Regions from separate parts of the Lactobacillus sp. ESL0259 genome, predicted to be linked through region 3. Evidence: predicted binding sites of a transcription regulator. Region 3 holds the regulator's gene; each other region holds the start of a gene.
What was found. Region 3 encodes HrcA, which represses chaperone genes, less so after heat shock. Its sites were predicted from a motif close to TTAGCACTCNNNNNNNNNGAGTGCTAA; they were not measured.

Region 1: the regulator HrcA is predicted to act here: its motif matches at 2,507-2,533, upstream of F5ESL0259_RS08550 (ATP-dependent Clp protease ATP-binding subunit).
Region 2: the regulator HrcA is predicted to act here: its motif matches at 981-1,007, upstream of groES (co-chaperone GroES).

Annotation. Positions count from the first base shown of each region.
Region 1 covers NZ_REHP01000011.1:123,677-129,059, reverse strand. Annotated here, with positions in the region: gene F5ESL0259_RS08555 (ATP-binding cassette domain-containing protein) at 1-2,364, shown strand, start outside; gene F5ESL0259_RS08550 (ATP-dependent Clp protease ATP-binding subunit) at 2,570-4,666, shown strand; gene F5ESL0259_RS08545 (branched-chain amino acid aminotransferase) at 4,973-5,383, shown strand, end outside.
Region 2 covers NZ_REHP01000009.1:13,036-18,418, reverse strand. Annotated here, with positions in the region: gene F5ESL0259_RS05970 (redox-sensing transcriptional repressor Rex) at 256-891, shown strand; gene groES (co-chaperone GroES) at 1,052-1,336, shown strand; gene groL (chaperonin GroEL) at 1,356-2,981, shown strand; gene F5ESL0259_RS05955 (DUF969 domain-containing protein) at 3,114-3,782, shown strand; gene F5ESL0259_RS05950 (DUF979 domain-containing protein) at 3,791-4,714, shown strand; gene pcp (pyroglutamyl-peptidase I) at 4,734-5,381, shown strand.
Region 3 covers NZ_REHP01000006.1:206,565-211,947, forward strand. Annotated here, with positions in the region: gene dnaJ (molecular chaperone DnaJ) at 1-758, opposite strand, end outside; gene dnaK (molecular chaperone DnaK) at 837-2,705, opposite strand; gene grpE (nucleotide exchange factor GrpE) at 2,724-3,317, opposite strand; gene hrcA (heat-inducible transcriptional repressor HrcA) at 3,330-4,379, opposite strand; gene ribF (riboflavin biosynthesis protein RibF) at 4,514-5,383, opposite strand, start outside.

The DNA.
Region 1 (5,383 bases), on a different contig from region 3:
AGACGCTATCTTGATTCCTTGGCAGCTTATACCAGAAGACGTATTAGTCAAGTTGGTCGTGCAGAGGTTGACGAAGTAAAACATATTCCTTCAGCTTTAGCTCTAAGACAAAGGCCAGCTGTGCCCGGAGTTCGTTCCACGGTAGGTACAATTACAGAAGTTTTTAACATTTTACGGTTGATTTTTTCCCGTTTAGGTTCACCTGTATGCCCCAACGGTCACCGAGTACCAGCAACGATTAAAATAGCTGAAGCAATGGATCTAACGGGGGCAGCTATGGGACGATTAACTTGTCCTACATGTGGGAGACAATTTTATGCTTTTAGTGCAGAAGATTTTGCGTTTAATTCTGATGGTGCGTGTCAAAAATGCCAAGGACTGGGAACTGTTGAAGAAATTGATGATAGCAAAATCATTGCAGATGAGAATTTATCTCTTGAAAATGGAGCAGTGGCAACTTGGCAAATTCCCGGACGAAATTGGATGTGGCGTATTGCCCGGGAACTAGGGGTACGGACCGATATTCCATATAAAGAGCTGAATGCTAAAGAAAAAGAAATTGTACTTCATGGAAAAGAGCGGAAAGTCCCGATTGATTTGCCAACTTCAACTGGTCGCGTATATCATCTAGATGCGCTATATGAGAATGCTTATAATGCGGTAGCTAATTCACGCAAAACTACTAAGTCTGAACGCGGACTGCAAAGAATTAACTCCTTTTATAAATTCAGTACCTGTCCCCGCTGCCAAGGCTATCGCATTGATCCAAGTCGCTGGCAGCAGTTAGTTGCTGGAAAAAGTATTGTAGCAGCTGAACAATTAACTTTGGGTGAACTGAGCCACTATATGAGTGAGATTTTAGCTTCCCTGCCGCAAGATATGCAGGAATTGGCGGAAAATTTAACTGGTGAATTGATGCATCAAGTCAAGCCCCTGCTAAAATTAGGCTTAGACTATCTGAGCTTAGATAGACAGGCTGCCAGTCTGTCTACGGGGGAACTGCAACGAATTCAGCTTGGTAGAACTTTGCGTACGGAAACCACTGGGGTGCTTTACGTTTTAGATGAACCATCTGTTGGTTTGCACCCTGATAATGTGGCTGGACTGATTGATATATTTCATGAACTGGTTAATCAAGGAAACTCTTTAGTTGTAGTTGATCATGAAACTGCAATCATTAAGGCAGCCGATTGGGTAATTGAAATTGGTCCTGGTTCAGGCAGCCGGGGTGGTGAGATTATTTCCCAGGGAATACCTAGTGAGATCGAGCAAAGTGAACAGTCTCTAATTGGTCCTTACTTAACTGGTAAGGCACCACTCCTAGTTCGTCACAGGGCAAAAGCTGACCAAATTTTTAAACACGGTAAGGTTGAATTTGATGTTACTGAACGTTTTAATTTAAAGAATATTCACGCGCAAATTCCACTCAATCGCTTAACTTCCGTTACCGGCTTTTCTGGCGCTGGTAAGACTACCCTAATTCTCGATTCCCTCATTCCTGCACTTAAAGCACAAAAAAATCTTAAAAATGGTCCTGATTGGGTAAAAAATTTAAAAAATGATGCTATTAAAAATGTAATTAGTGTTGACTCTACACCTGTTGGTAAAAATCAACGTTCGACTGTTGCAACTTATACTGATATTATGGATAATTTGCGTAAACTCTTTGCTAAACAGCCATTAGCAAAAAAATTAAAATATCGTGAGTCTCATTTTTCTTACAATAACAAAGAGGGTGCCTGTCCGGCATGTAACGGAACCGGTGTAATTTCACTTGACATCCAATATCTACCAGACATGGTTGAAACGTGCTCTGTATGTGGTGGTCACCGTTTTAATCAAGCTGTTTTACAGGTAAAATGGCATAACTTAAGTATTGCGGAAGTCTTAGATTATTCCGTTGATGATGCGCTGGACAAAGAACTTTTTAAAAATGAACCAAAAATCAATAAAACAATTACAACTTTGCATGACATGGGTCTAGGATATTTACATTTGGGAGAATCTACTCCAGCTTTATCAGGAGGAGAAGCGCAGCGCTTGAAACTAACCAGTCATATCCACCAAAGACAAAAAGGAACATTATTTGTTTTTGATGAACCGACCGTTGGTTTACATCCACAAGATGTCAGAACTCTTTTGCATGTTTTTCAAAGATTACTTGACCAAAAAGGAACTATTATTACAATCACACACGATTTAGATATTATGGCTAACAGTGATTATATGATTGATATGGGTCTAAAAGGTGGGCTGCAAGGCGGAAAAATTATTGCAAGTGGCACACCTGTGGATATCTCGCAAAAGTCTAATAGTTTAACAGGTAAATATTTGCGAAAACAATTTAAATTGTATCAAAAATAGCAGTGAAAAGTCTTTAAAAAAAGCATTAGTACTTTTATAGCAAGGCTTTTTTCTTTTGTGGAAAAAACGGAAAATCTGTGGAAAAAATAGTCATTGTTATTGCTTTCTGTGGATAACCTGCTATAATATTATATGTAAGTAATTAGCAGTCGGACTCATCGAGTGCTAATTACAAATTTATAACCTATCAAAGGGGTGTTTGCATATGGCATATTTTGATAACGATTTTGACGATTTATTTAACGAATTAAACAATTCATTCTTTAACAATACTAACGACAATGGTGGTGCTATTCCTATTCATTACTCCAGTAGTATGAATATTTCTCCGCAAGATTTGAATCAAGGTGGACAAATGGGACAAAAACAAGGTCAAAAACCAATCGGTATTGATCTGGTTGAACAAGCTAAGAAGAATAAGTACGATCCTGTAATTGGGCGTGATGAACAAATTCAGGAAGTAATTGAAATTTTAAGTCGGCGCAAGAAGAATAATCCAGTATTAATTGGACCTGCCGGGGTTGGTAAAACAGCCATTGTAGAGGGCTTGGCACAAAAGATTGCTGCAGGCGATGTTCCTGATAAAATGAAGGACAAGCATATTATTGCAATTAATATTAATGATATGGTTGCCGGATCAAGCTTGCGTGGCAGTTTTGAAGAGCGCCTTAAGAAAGTGATTGACGAAGCAAAAAAGAATCCGAATATTATCTTGTTCATTGATGAATTGCATAATATAGTTGGTGCGGGTTCTACTGATTCTGAAAATAATAACGGTGATGCCGCTAATATTTTAAAACCGGCTTTAGCTAGTGGCGATTTAAACTTAATTGGTGCAACGACTACAAGTGAGTACCGTAGAATTGAAAATGATGCGGCACTAGCACGTAGATTCCAACCGGTACAGGTTCCTGAACCATCAGCTGAAGTTACCGTTAAAATCCTGGAAGGATTAAAAGATAAATATGAGTCTTTCCATCACGTAAAATATAATGACAGTGCTTTGAAACTCGCAGTTGAATTGTCGCAACGTTATATTCAGGGACGTTATTTACCTGACAAGGCCATTGACTTAATGGATGAGGCAGGTGCTAAAAAGGGCCTTGATACAATTCCCAGCGATGAAGCAACTTTAAAGAAACGGATTAACAAGCTAGAAAGTGAAAAAGAAGCAGCTGTCAAAAAAGAAGATTATAGTAGAGCAAACGAGTTGAAAAAACAAGTCGAAGACTTGCGTGATAAGGCTAATCACGTGGATGACGCTGCCACTCCACATGTTACTGATGAAGATATCTACGCTTTAATCGAAGCTAAGACTAAGATTCCAATGAGTGAGTTGCATGCAAGTGCAGGACAAAAGAATCTTGATCTGGCAGAGAAATTAAAGAAAGTAGTTATTGATCAGGATAATGCTGTTGACGTTATTACAGATGCGATTGCCCGTAAACAAGTTTTCAAAGACAATGATCGTCCTACTGGTACGTTCTTGCTAACTGGTCCTACTGGCGTAGGTAAGACGGAATTAGCTAAACAATTAGCCATTCAACTATTTGGTGGTGAAAATCATCTTATCAGACTGGATATGTCTGAATATCAAGATCAGATGGCGGTTAATAAATTGATTGGTTCGGCACCTGGTTATGTTGGTTATGGTGAAGGTGGCCAATTAACTGAAAAAGTTCGTCATCAACCATACAGTTTGATTTTGTTTGATGAAATTGAAAAAGCTAACCCACAAGTATTTAATGCCTTGCTTCAGATCATGGACGATGGGCGCTTAACTGATGCTCAGGGCAGAACAGTTTCCTTTAAGGACACAATTTTAATCATGACTTCTAATGCAGGCTACTCTGACCAATTATTAAAAGACGGCAAAGTTGATCATGATAAATTGATTAAAGCTCTTGAGACCTACTTCAGACCAGAATTTTTGAATAGACTTGATGCTATTGTTCCGTTTAATTCATTGACCAAAGATGATATGAATAAGATCATTGATATCTATTTGAATAAAATGGCACATGTTTTGGCTAAAAAAGGTGTTAAGGTTGAAGTCTCTGATGAAGCTAAAGCCTACTTAGCAGCCAAGGGCTATGATAAGAAATTTGGTGCAAGACCTCTACGTAGAGTCGTTGAACAAGATTTAGAAACGCCAATTGCCAAATTATTAATGAAGGAGCCTGACACAAAGACAGTTAAGTTTACAGCAGATGATAAACATGTTTACCTAAATGATGCCGCAATTTTGGACATTTCGGCAAAAACTGATACTGAAACTAAAGATAGTGCAAAGCAAGACTAATTTTAAAAATGAGAGTCATCCTATGAAAGTGATGTAAGCCCTGAAATTAAGATAAATTGGGGAGTCATATTGCAATGAAGGGATGGCTCTTTTTTTAAATATATTCGTTTCACGTGAAACTACATGCACATACAAAAGTATGCTTTTGTTTTATTACTAGAAATTAAAATTATTTTATTGGGGAATAGAGCAGTTTAACTATTGACAATAAAAAGAAATTAGTTTAAATTAGTTAACAATTAAATTAATATTAAAAGCTAAAGAGAAATTTTTAGCTTATGTAGTTTTTTATAGGGGACAGTTCAAATGAAACAACGAGTAGAAGACCTAGATTGGAAAAATCTGGGATTTAAGTATCGAGATCTGCCTTATCGCTATGAGGCAAAATATAAAGATGGTGAATGGCAGGAAGGAAAACTGACTGAAGATTCAACCATGACATTTTCTGAAGGTGCAGAAGTCCTGCACTATGGTCAGGAGATTTTTGAGGGCTTAAAGGCCTATCGTAGAAAAGACGGTAAAATCAACCTGTTTAGACCTGATCAAAATGCACACCGCTTTACCCTTTCAGCAAAGCGGTTAGCCATGCCGCCTTTCCCTGAAGATAGGTTTGTTGCTGCAGTAAAGCAAGTTGTTAAGGCTAACGAAGAGTTTGTACCACCATATGACAGTGGTGCGACCCTGTATTTACGGCCACTTATGGTGGGAACATCAAAA
Region 2 (5,383 bases), on a different contig from region 3:
AGCATACGTAGTGAAATTCTTGTGTGAGAGTTTGATGGATATATGAAAGAAAAAGAGCAAAAATACAGCTTTTTAAGCGTGAATGAATAAAAATACCAGTTTCTATTATCAAGCCTGTTACCATTATGCTAAAATTTAAAAGATTGTGAAAAAAATGTTTGCAAATGACGTAAATTTATAGGTAAAATAGAATTGATTGCTGAGAAATTCACAAGAACGAATTATGGTTACTTAATTAAGTTGGAGGCTTCTTAAATGGAAAAAATCAAAATACCAACGGCAACGGCTAAAAGGTTGCCGTTATATTACCGTTATCTTATTATCTTAAATGAGGCTGGCAAAGAAAAAGTTTCTTCGACTGAATTGTCTGAAGCTGTCCAGGTAGACAGTGCTTCAATCAGACGTGATTTTTCTTATTTCGGCGCTTTGGGCAAAAGGGGTTATGGCTACGATGTAAAAAGTTTACTTTCTTTTTTTAAAAAGATTTTAAACCAAGACACTTTAACAAATGTTGCTTTGGTTGGCGTAGGTAACTTGGGTCATGCTTTATTAAATTACAATTTTAAACGCTCAAATAATATTCGCATTTCTTGTGCTTTTGATATTGATGAGAAAATTACCGGCAGAATTCTAAGCGGTGTGCCTGTCTATGATATGAGTGAACTTAAAAAGCAGCTTAGTGACCAACAAATTTCTATTGCGATTTTAACGGTGCCATCTGCGGCTGCTCAGAAAACTGCTGATGATATGGTAGAAGCTGGAATTAAGGGAATCATGAATTTCACCCCAATTCGTTTATCTGCACCAAGTGGCATTAGAATTCAAAACGTTGATTTGGCTACTGAGTTGCAGACACTTATTTACTTTCTTGATTCGGATAAGAAAAAATAGTTTTAAAAAGCAAATTAGCACTTTTTTACTCAAAGTGCTAATTTTTTCTTGCATTTTTTCATAAAAGGGGTTATTATCATAAATGTAAGTTAGCACTTGACAAATAGGAGTGCTAATGGCACATAAAAGAGATTAAAATTTAATTTTAGGAGGGACAAACGTGTTACAACCAATTGGTGATCGCGTGATCGTAAAAGTTAAAGAAGAAGAAGAAAAGACTGTAGGCGGAATCGTCCTGGCTTCTAATGCTAAACAAAAGCCGACAGAAGGTGAAGTAGTTGCTGTTGGTGAAGGTAACTTTGCTGAAAATGGCAACAAAATACCTATGACTGTTAAGGAAGGCGACGTTGTTTTATACGACAAGTATTCTGGTACAGATGTTAAATACGATGGTCAAAAATATTTAGTCCTTCACGAAAAAGATATTTTAGCAATTGTTAAGTAATTAAGGAGCGTATAAAAATATGGCAAAAGAAATTAAATTTTCAGAAAAAGCAAGACGTTCCCTGTTAAAGGGCGTTGACAAATTAGCTGATACTGTTAAGGCTACTATTGGTCCTAAGGGTAGAAACGTTGTCTTGGAGCAATCTTACGGCAACCCAGACATTACTAACGATGGTGTGACAATTGCCAAGGCAATTGAATTAAAAGACCACTATGAGAATATGGGTGCTAAGTTAGTTGCAGAAGCAGCACAAAAGACCAATGATATTGCCGGTGATGGTACTACTACTGCGGTTGTTTTAACCCAAGCAATTATTCGTGAAGGTATGAAGAATGTTACTGCTGGTGCTAACCCTGTTGGTGTTCGTCGCGGTATTGAAAAAGCCACAAAAGCTGTAGTAAATGAATTACACAAGATTAGTCACACTGTTTCTTCAAAAGACCAAATTGCTCAAGTTGCTTCAGTTTCTTCAGCTTCAAAAGAAGTTGGTGATTTAATCGCTGACGCAATGGAAAAAGTTGGTAATGATGGTGTTATCACTATTGAAGACTCACGTGGTATTGAAACTGAATTATCAGTAGTTGAAGGTATGCAATTTGACCGTGGTTACCTGTCACAATACATGGTAACTGATAATGACAAGATGGAAGCTGATCTTGACAATCCATATATTTTAATTACTGATAAGAAGATTTCTAACATTCAAGACATCTTGCCATTGTTACAAGAAATTGTGCAACAAGGCAAATCACTTTTAATCATTGCCGATGATGTTTCTGGTGAAGCTTTGCCAACATTAGTTTTGAACAAGATTCGTGGTACATTCAATGTTGTTGCTGTTAAGGCTCCTGGCTTTGGCGACCGTCGTAAAGAACAACTGCAAGATATTGCCGCTTTAACTGGTGGTACAGTAATTACTGAGGACTTAGGGCTCGAATTAAAGGACACTAAGCTTGACCAACTAGGTCAAGCTCGCCGGATTACTGTAACTAAGGACTCAACTACTATTGTTGATGGTTCAGGTTCAGATGAAGCAATTAAAGACCGTGAGGACTCAATTAGAAAGCAAATTGCAGAAACTACTTCTGACTTTGACAAGAAGAAATTACAAGAGCGTCTGGCTAAATTAACTGGTGGCGTTGCTGTTATTCATGTTGGTGCTGCTACGGAAACTGAATTAAAAGAGCGCAGATACCGCATTGAAGATGCTTTGAACTCCACTCGTGCAGCCGTTGATGAAGGCTATGTTGCTGGTGGTGGTACTGCTTTAGTAGATGTTAAGGACGCTGTTAAGGACCTTAAAGGTGACAATGCTGATGAACAAACAGGTATTAACATTGTCTTAGAAGCTTTGACTGCTCCAGTTCGTCAAATTGCTGAAAATGCTGGTGAAGATGGTTCAGTTATCTTGAATAAGCTTGAAGGTCAAGAAAATGAAGTTGGGTACAATGCAGCCAACGGTAAATGGGAAAACATGGTTGAAGCCGGAATTATCGACCCAACTAAGGTAACCCGTACTGCTTTACAAAATGCTGCGTCTATTGCTGCCTTGTTATTGACTACTGAAGCCGTTGTTGCCGAAATACCAGAAGATAAACCTGCCGCTGATCCAAATGCAGGTGCTGGCAATCCAGGTGTGATGTAATTTAGTTTTTATTAGTTAATTAATAAATCCTACTAGCAATCCTGTGGGGCTTGCTGGTAGGATTTTTTGCTTTGAAATTTTGCTTACAGAATTTGATAAGTAATTGCTGCCATTACATAGGAAGGAATATTAGTGGAATATTTAAGTTTACTAGGTATTGTAGTTATAGTGATTGGCTTTACACTGGGACTTGATACCATAGCCGTTGTTATTATCGCTGCTTTAATTACAGCCTTAGTTTCAGGAATTGATTTTGTCTCGTTTTTGGCAATTTTGGGTAAAGGATTTATGGATAACCGCATGGTTTCCCTGTTTTTCCTGACTTTACCAACAATTGGCATTTTGGAAAGACATGGTTTAAAGCAGGCCGCTGTTAATTTGATTAAAAAAATGAAAAAATTGACGCCAGGTCGTATTTTCGATATTTACCAAGCCATTCGTGAAATTGCTGGTGCTTTCGGCATTTCATTACAAGGACACGTCCAGTTTATTGCTCCTTTGATTAATCCAATGGCACAAGCGGCCGGTAAGGTTAATAGCGAATTGACGCCTCTTGAAGTAGACCAAATCAAAGGTAGGGCGGCTGCAACAGAAAATTTTGGTAATTTCTTTGCCCAAAATTTATTCGTAGCTTCTTCAAGCGTTCTACTTATTGCAAGTACTATGAAATCGCTGGGTCACCCAGTTGATCCTAGTGGCATAGTTTTATATACTTTTCCAGTTGCAATCATCAGTTATATTTTATGTGTGGGTTACAATCATGTGTTTGACCAAAAATTACTCAAACAGCAAGAGAAGTAGGAGAAATAATGGATACTTTAATCAATAATATTTTATTAGCGTTCTATATCTTAATCGGGCTGTTTTTCTTGGCTGCAGCAATTGAGTCTTGGCGTGATCAATCAAATCCTGTGCGTTGGGGTACCGGGCTTTTCTGGTTTTTGTTTGCAATACTATTCTGTTGTGGGCAATGGCTTTCGAATGCAATTAACGGTGCAATTATAATAAATATTGCTTTATTATCTCTGTTTAAACAGGTTCGCGTAGGTCACATAAAAGATTTGGATGAAAAAGTTGCTCAACAAACGGTTAAACGTATTGGCAACTGGATTTTCTTACCAAGTATCTTGCTGGCAGTTTTAGCTTTACTAATAGCCCAATTTACTAATCTAGGTGGCCAAGTAGGTATAGGTGTGGCAGCAATTGTTTCACTTATTTGCGCACAAATTTTGACAAAAGCAAATGTGAAAGTTGTGTATGAGGATACTCAGAGAATGGTGCGTTCGGTAGGGTCAGCGGGAATCTTACCACAGCTGCTTGCTACTCTGGGTGTAGTGTTTACAGCTTCAGGTGTGGGACAAGTTACTGCTAAAGCTATTTCTGGACTTTTTCCTATTGGAAACCATTTATTGGGAGTTACACTCTATTGTGTTGCCATGGCTTTGTTTACAGCCATCATGGGTAATGCGTTTGCGGCCTTTGCAGTTATTACTGCTGGGATTGGCATCCCTTTTGTTGTGGCACAAGGAGGTTCACCGGTTGTAGTTGCAGCTTTAGGGATGACTTCGGGTTATTGCGGTACACTGTTAACACCAATGGCAGCAAACTTTAATACTTTGCCCGTTGCTCTTATGGAAATGAAAGATCAACTAGGCGTAATTAAACAACAATTTCCGATCGCAATCAGCATGTTGCTTATTCAAATTATGCTAATGTATTTTTTGGCATTTTAAGATAGTAAGGAGAAATATAATGAAAATTCTTGTAACAGGTTTTGATCCATTTGGTGAAGATAAAATTAATCCTGCGATCGAAGCAGTTAAACGGCTGGATGATGAAATCGCCGGAGCACAAATCGTAAAGCTTGAAATACCAACAGTTTTCGGTGATTGTGCTGATGTGGTTCATGAAGCTATTCTGAAGGAAAAACCTGATTATGTTTTAAATGTTGGACAAGCTGGTGGTCGCTATGGTCTAACTCCCGAACGAGTGGCAATTAATTTTGATGATGGTCGCATTGCCGATAATAAAGGATACCAACCACTTGCTACACCTATTCAGGCAGACGGTCAAAATGCATATTTCACGCAACTGCCTGTTAAGGCAATGGCACGGGCAATTAGGGAAGCTGGACTTCCAAGTTCAGTTTCTACGACGGCAGGTACATTTGTCTGCAACCACATTATGTATCAAGTGCAGTATATGATTGATAAAGAATTTCATGACTTAAAAGCTGGCTTTATGCACATTCCGTATTTACCAGAACAAGTTGTTGCTAAACCAGAAACTCCTTGTCTGAGCTTAGCAGATGATGTAAAAGGTATTACGGCTGCCATTAGTGCAATTGTGAAGATGGATGGCAAGAAAGATTTGGCAAGTATTGAAGGACATATTGCTTAATT
Region 3 (5,383 bases):
TAAGGACCACCGTTTTTACCAGCTTCACCTTGGCCTTCATAGCGCAGCTGCTGACCGTTATCAATTCCTGCCGGAATATCAACCTCAATCGTATTTTTACGATCAACAGTGCCTTTACCATGACAAGTCTGACATGGGTGCTGAATAATTACACCGCGTCCCTGACACTTATCACAGACTGTTTGCCGGCGTACAACCCCAAGCATTGATTTTTGGGTTACTGTCATATAGCCACTACCATGGCATTTATCACAGGTAATTGGATGGGTGCCCTTTTCGGCGCCAGTTCCAGAACACGCTGAACAAGTTTCACTGCGTGTGTAACTTACCTGCGTCTTTTTACCGGTAATTGCATCCATAAAATCAATCGACAGGGTATAGTCTAAATCCTGACCGCGTGTTGGCGCTGTTGGATTGGCTTGACGCGTCTGACCACCGCCACCAAAGAAGTCGTTAAAGATGTCACCGAAACCGCCAAAATCACCATCAAAGCCGCCAAAGCCACCTTGACCGGCACCACCAAATCCGCCCTGACCATTGACACCAGCAGCACCAAACTGATCATACTGAGCCTTCTTTTGTTTGTCGTGTAAGACTTCATAGGCCTCATTGACTTTTTTGTATTTTTCTTCAGCCCCTGGTTCATGATTTAAATCGGGATGATATTTCTTAGCTAATTTACGGTAAGCAGAATTAATTTCTTGATCACTGGCATTCCGGTCAACGCCAAGAACGCTATAATAATCTTCTTGTGCCATTTAACAAGCTCCCTACTTTCCAAAATAAAAGAACCACTCTTAGGGCAGTTCTTTCTAACTTGTTTAATTATAAACCCTTTATTTGTCTGGGTCTACTTTATGAAATTCACCATCATTAGCTGAACCGTTATTTGGATTGTCATTTCCAGGTTGTGGTCCTTGAGGGCCAGCCTGCGGGCCTGCTTGACCAGCAGCACCTTGTGGGCCACCATTAGCTTGATACAACTTAACGGCTAAATCTTGAGCAACCTTGGTTAATTCATCTTTCTTTGATTTCATTTCATCCAAGTTGTTGTCTTTTTGCGCTTTCTTCAATGCATCGAGTGCATCTTGAACTTTCTTCGTGTCGTCTTCAGAAATCTTATCGTTACCTTTAACATCCTTCAAGGTCTTTTCAGTAGAGAAGATTAATTGGTCAACTTCATTGCGTAAATCAACTTCTTCTTTCTTCTTCTTATCCTCTTCAGCATGCTCTTCAGCTTCTTTTTGCATCTTCTTAATCTCTTCATCAGACAAACCGGATGAACTCTTGATCGTAATCTTTTGTTCTTTACCAGTGCCCATATCCTTAGCAGAAACATTTACGATGCCGTTTTTGTCAATGTCAAAAGTAACTTGAATTTGTGGTACACCACGTGGTGCGGCAGGAATATCTGTTAATTCGAAGCGACCTAAAGTCTTATCATCTGCTGCCATTGGCCGTTCACCTTGTAAAACATGAACGTCGACAGCTGGCTGGTTATCAGCAGCAGTGGAGAAAATTTGACTCTTAGAAGTTGGAATTGTCGTGTTTTTGTCGATTAACTTAGTGAAGACACCACCCATGGTTTCAATTCCAAGAGACAATGGTGTAACATCAAGTAAAACAACGTCCTTGACATCGCCGGAAATAACCCCACCTTGAATGGCAGCACCTAAGGCAACAGCTTCATCAGGGTTAATTGAATGGTCTGGGTCTTTGCCTGACCACTTCTTAACTGCATCTTGAACAGCAGGAATACGGGTTGAACCACCATTCAAAATAACCTTATCAATATCATTAACACTTAATTCAGCGTCTCTTAAAGCATTATCAAATGGAATCTTAGTCTTTTCAACTAAATCAGCAGTCAACTCATCAAACTTGGCCCGGGTTAAATCAGCTTCCAAATGCAGTGGACCTGATTCACCAGCAGAGATGAATGGTAGCGAAATATGAGTTGAAGATACACCAGAAAGGTCCTTCTTGGCTTTTTCAGCAGCATCCTTTAACCGCTGCATGGCCATCTTGTCTTTAGTTAAGTCAACTCCGTTTTCATCTTTGAAGTTGTTAACTAACCAGTCAATGATCTTGTTATCAAAATCATCACCACCCAGGTGCGTGTCACCATTAGTTGACAGTACTTGGAAAACACCATCACCTAATTGCAAAACTGAAACATCGAAAGTACCACCGCCGAGGTCGTAAACTAAGACTTTTTCATCTTCTGCGTCCTTGTCCAAACCATATGCAAGTGAAGATGCAGTAGGTTCATTAATAATTCTCTTAACATCTAAACCAGCTATTTTACCAGCATCCTTGGTAGCTTGACGCTGAGCGTCATTAAAGTATGCAGGTACAGTAATAACAGCATCGGTTACTTTCTCGCCCAAATAATCTTCAGAGAATTTCTTGATATACTGCAAGATCATTGCTGAAATTTCCTGTGGTGTATAAGCTTTATCACCAATTTTGACCTTGTAATCAGTTTCGCCCATATGACGCTTAATAGAAGAAATAGTATTGGGATTGGTAATTGCTTGTCTTTTGGCAACTTCACCAACTTGGATTTCTCCATCTTTAAAAGCAACTACTGAAGGGGTAGTGCGATTTCCTTCTGGGTTAGTAATAATTTTGGGTTCTTTACCCTCCAAAACGGCAACTGCTGAGTTAGTAGTTCCGAGGTCAATTCCGATAACTTTTGACATTGATATGCTTCCTTTCAATTATTGTGCTACAACAACCATAGCTGGTCTTAAAGTACGATCTTTGTACAAGTATCCCTTTTGTAAAACTCGTACAACATGATCTTTTTGATCATCATTTTCAGCTGCAACGGTTTGAACAGCTTGGTGTAAATTGGGATCAAATTTGACACCTTCAGCTATAATTTCACTGATACCGTGATCTTTCATCGCTTTAACCAGTGAATCAAGTGTCATCTGGACACCTTTTTTAAGCTGTTTTGATGCTTCGTCATCGACTTTAGTAGCTAAAGCTCTTTCTAAATTATCCATCGCTGGCAAAACATCTTTAGCTAAGGATTGAGACTCATATTTGATAAGCTGCGCTCTTTCTTTATTGTAGCGATTTTGCATATTTTGCATCTCAGCTTGACTGCGCAAATACTTATCTTCCAGATCGTCTTTTTCTTTTTGCAATTGAGTCAAATTACGCTGCAATTTACTTTCCAAAGACTCTGGTTTCTTTTCTTCGTTAGCCTTAGTCTTAGAATTTTCTACTTCTGTCTTTGACTTTTTATGCTCATCTTTTTTTGGCTCTTTTTTTGAGTTTTTACTATTATTTTCTTCTTTACTCACGGCTAACCTCCTTTATTTGAATCTACCATAATAATCAAGTAATTTTTTAGATAGTTCGTTTCTGAAATACTCGAGTAATCCAATCACCTGAGAATACGGCATATTATCAGGGCCAAGTAAAGCAATTATGCCCTTTCCATGAGAGCCAACGCTGTACTCTGCCGTAAGCAGACTGTAATCCTTTAACAAATCATTTGATAATTCGGATCCTAAACTAACTCGAACCGGATACCTGTCGCTTTTCAAATTTTGCCTATTGTCCAAAATACTGGAAATCAAATCATTATGCTCAATCATTTCATAGAGCGATCTTAAGTTTGAAATATCGTCCAGAGAAATGTTGTTAAGCAGGTTAATCTGGCCATCAACATAGGTTTGCTCACTGGCAGCATCGTTAATAACATCCTCGACCAAATTAATCAGTTCAGAGACATGAGCAACTTTAAGTTTATTGCCCAAAGTCTTTTTAAGATAGTCTGGAGTAACTTGATCTAAAGTTTTGCCCACCAGCTGATCGTTAATCATGCGCACAGCCTGTTCAATTTCATCACCATTAACATTATAAGGTAAAGTATAAACCTGGTCATGAACGTCACCATCACTAGTTCCTAAGACAGCCATAATCTGTCTGTTAAACAATGGCACGATACGAAAACCAGTAATAGTTAATTCACTATTTTCAGGACCTTCCGCAAATGCTGTGTAATTGGTTAGATCCGATAAAATTTTGACAGCTGCCTGAACGATGTCGTTAACCTGATGAAACGGTTGATCAAGCTGACTAATGATTCGCTTGTATACAGAAGATGAAATTTTTAAAGGTTCAACTAAATTGTCAAGATAGTAGCGGTAGCCTTCAGTTGAAGGCACGCGGCCACTAGACAAATGAGTTTTCTCAATCAAACCCTTATCTTCTAAAACAGCCATTTCGTTACGAATAGTAGCACTTGAAACCTTAATAGGCAGTTGATTCATAACAGTTTTCGACCCAACAGGATCATGTGTCTGCGTAAAATCATTGATAATTGTTTTTAAAATTAATTCTTGACGTTCGGTCAACATAAATATCGCCCTCACTTTTAGCACTCAATCTGATTAGGTGCTAACAATTTATATGATACTAGCTTTTAGCAGAATGTCAAGTTGAGTGCTAACTTTTTTCTTAAAAACGTCAATCGTTTTTTCAGTATCATTAATTAATTCATCGCAGCAAAATAATTTTTAATTTCAGCCTCGTCTTGACTCATTTGTTGTGTTAGCTCTTTTAAATTGGCAAATTTAATTTCACCACGGGTATACTTATACCATTTAATTACCATTTCCTCATCATAGGCTTCCTGATCAAAGCCAAATAAGTTTGACTCAATATAAAGCTTTTTCCCTTGATTGATAGTCACATTATAGCCTACACTTGTCATTGAGTCATACCACTTACCACAAATCTTAGTTTTAGTCGCATATACGCCAATTTTAGGAACAGCCTTGTCATCAGTCCAAACCAAATTAGCTGTAGGAAAACCGAGTTTATGACCATTGCGCAAACCGTGACCTACGTAGCCTGACATAACATAGGGAAAGCCTAACAACTTAGCGGCTAATTCCATATTTCCGCTAGTTATCGCTTTTTTGATTTCCGTAGAACCAATTTTTTGACCATCATAAGACTGCTTAGGGACATTAATTATATTGAACCTTCCCTTAGCAAACTTAGGGAAATTTTTCATATTAGCAGTATCTTTAGGACCATAGGTGTAGTCAAAACCAGCTACGACAGTGTCTGCGTGTAATTTAACTATTATATTATCAACAAATTCCTGAGCCGTAAGTTTACTAAATGCTTCATTAAAATGCATCACCAGCAAATAATCAACTTTGAGTTTTTGCATCTTGTAGGCTTTTTCTGCAAGCGTATCTATGTAAGTAACTTTTTTATTTTGATAGACTTCTTTCGGATGACGATCAAACGTCATTACCACTAGTGGCAAATGTTTTTGCGTTGCCTTTTCTTTTGCAATTTTGATTAATTCTTGATGTCCGCGATGAACTCCATCGAAGAAACCTAAAGC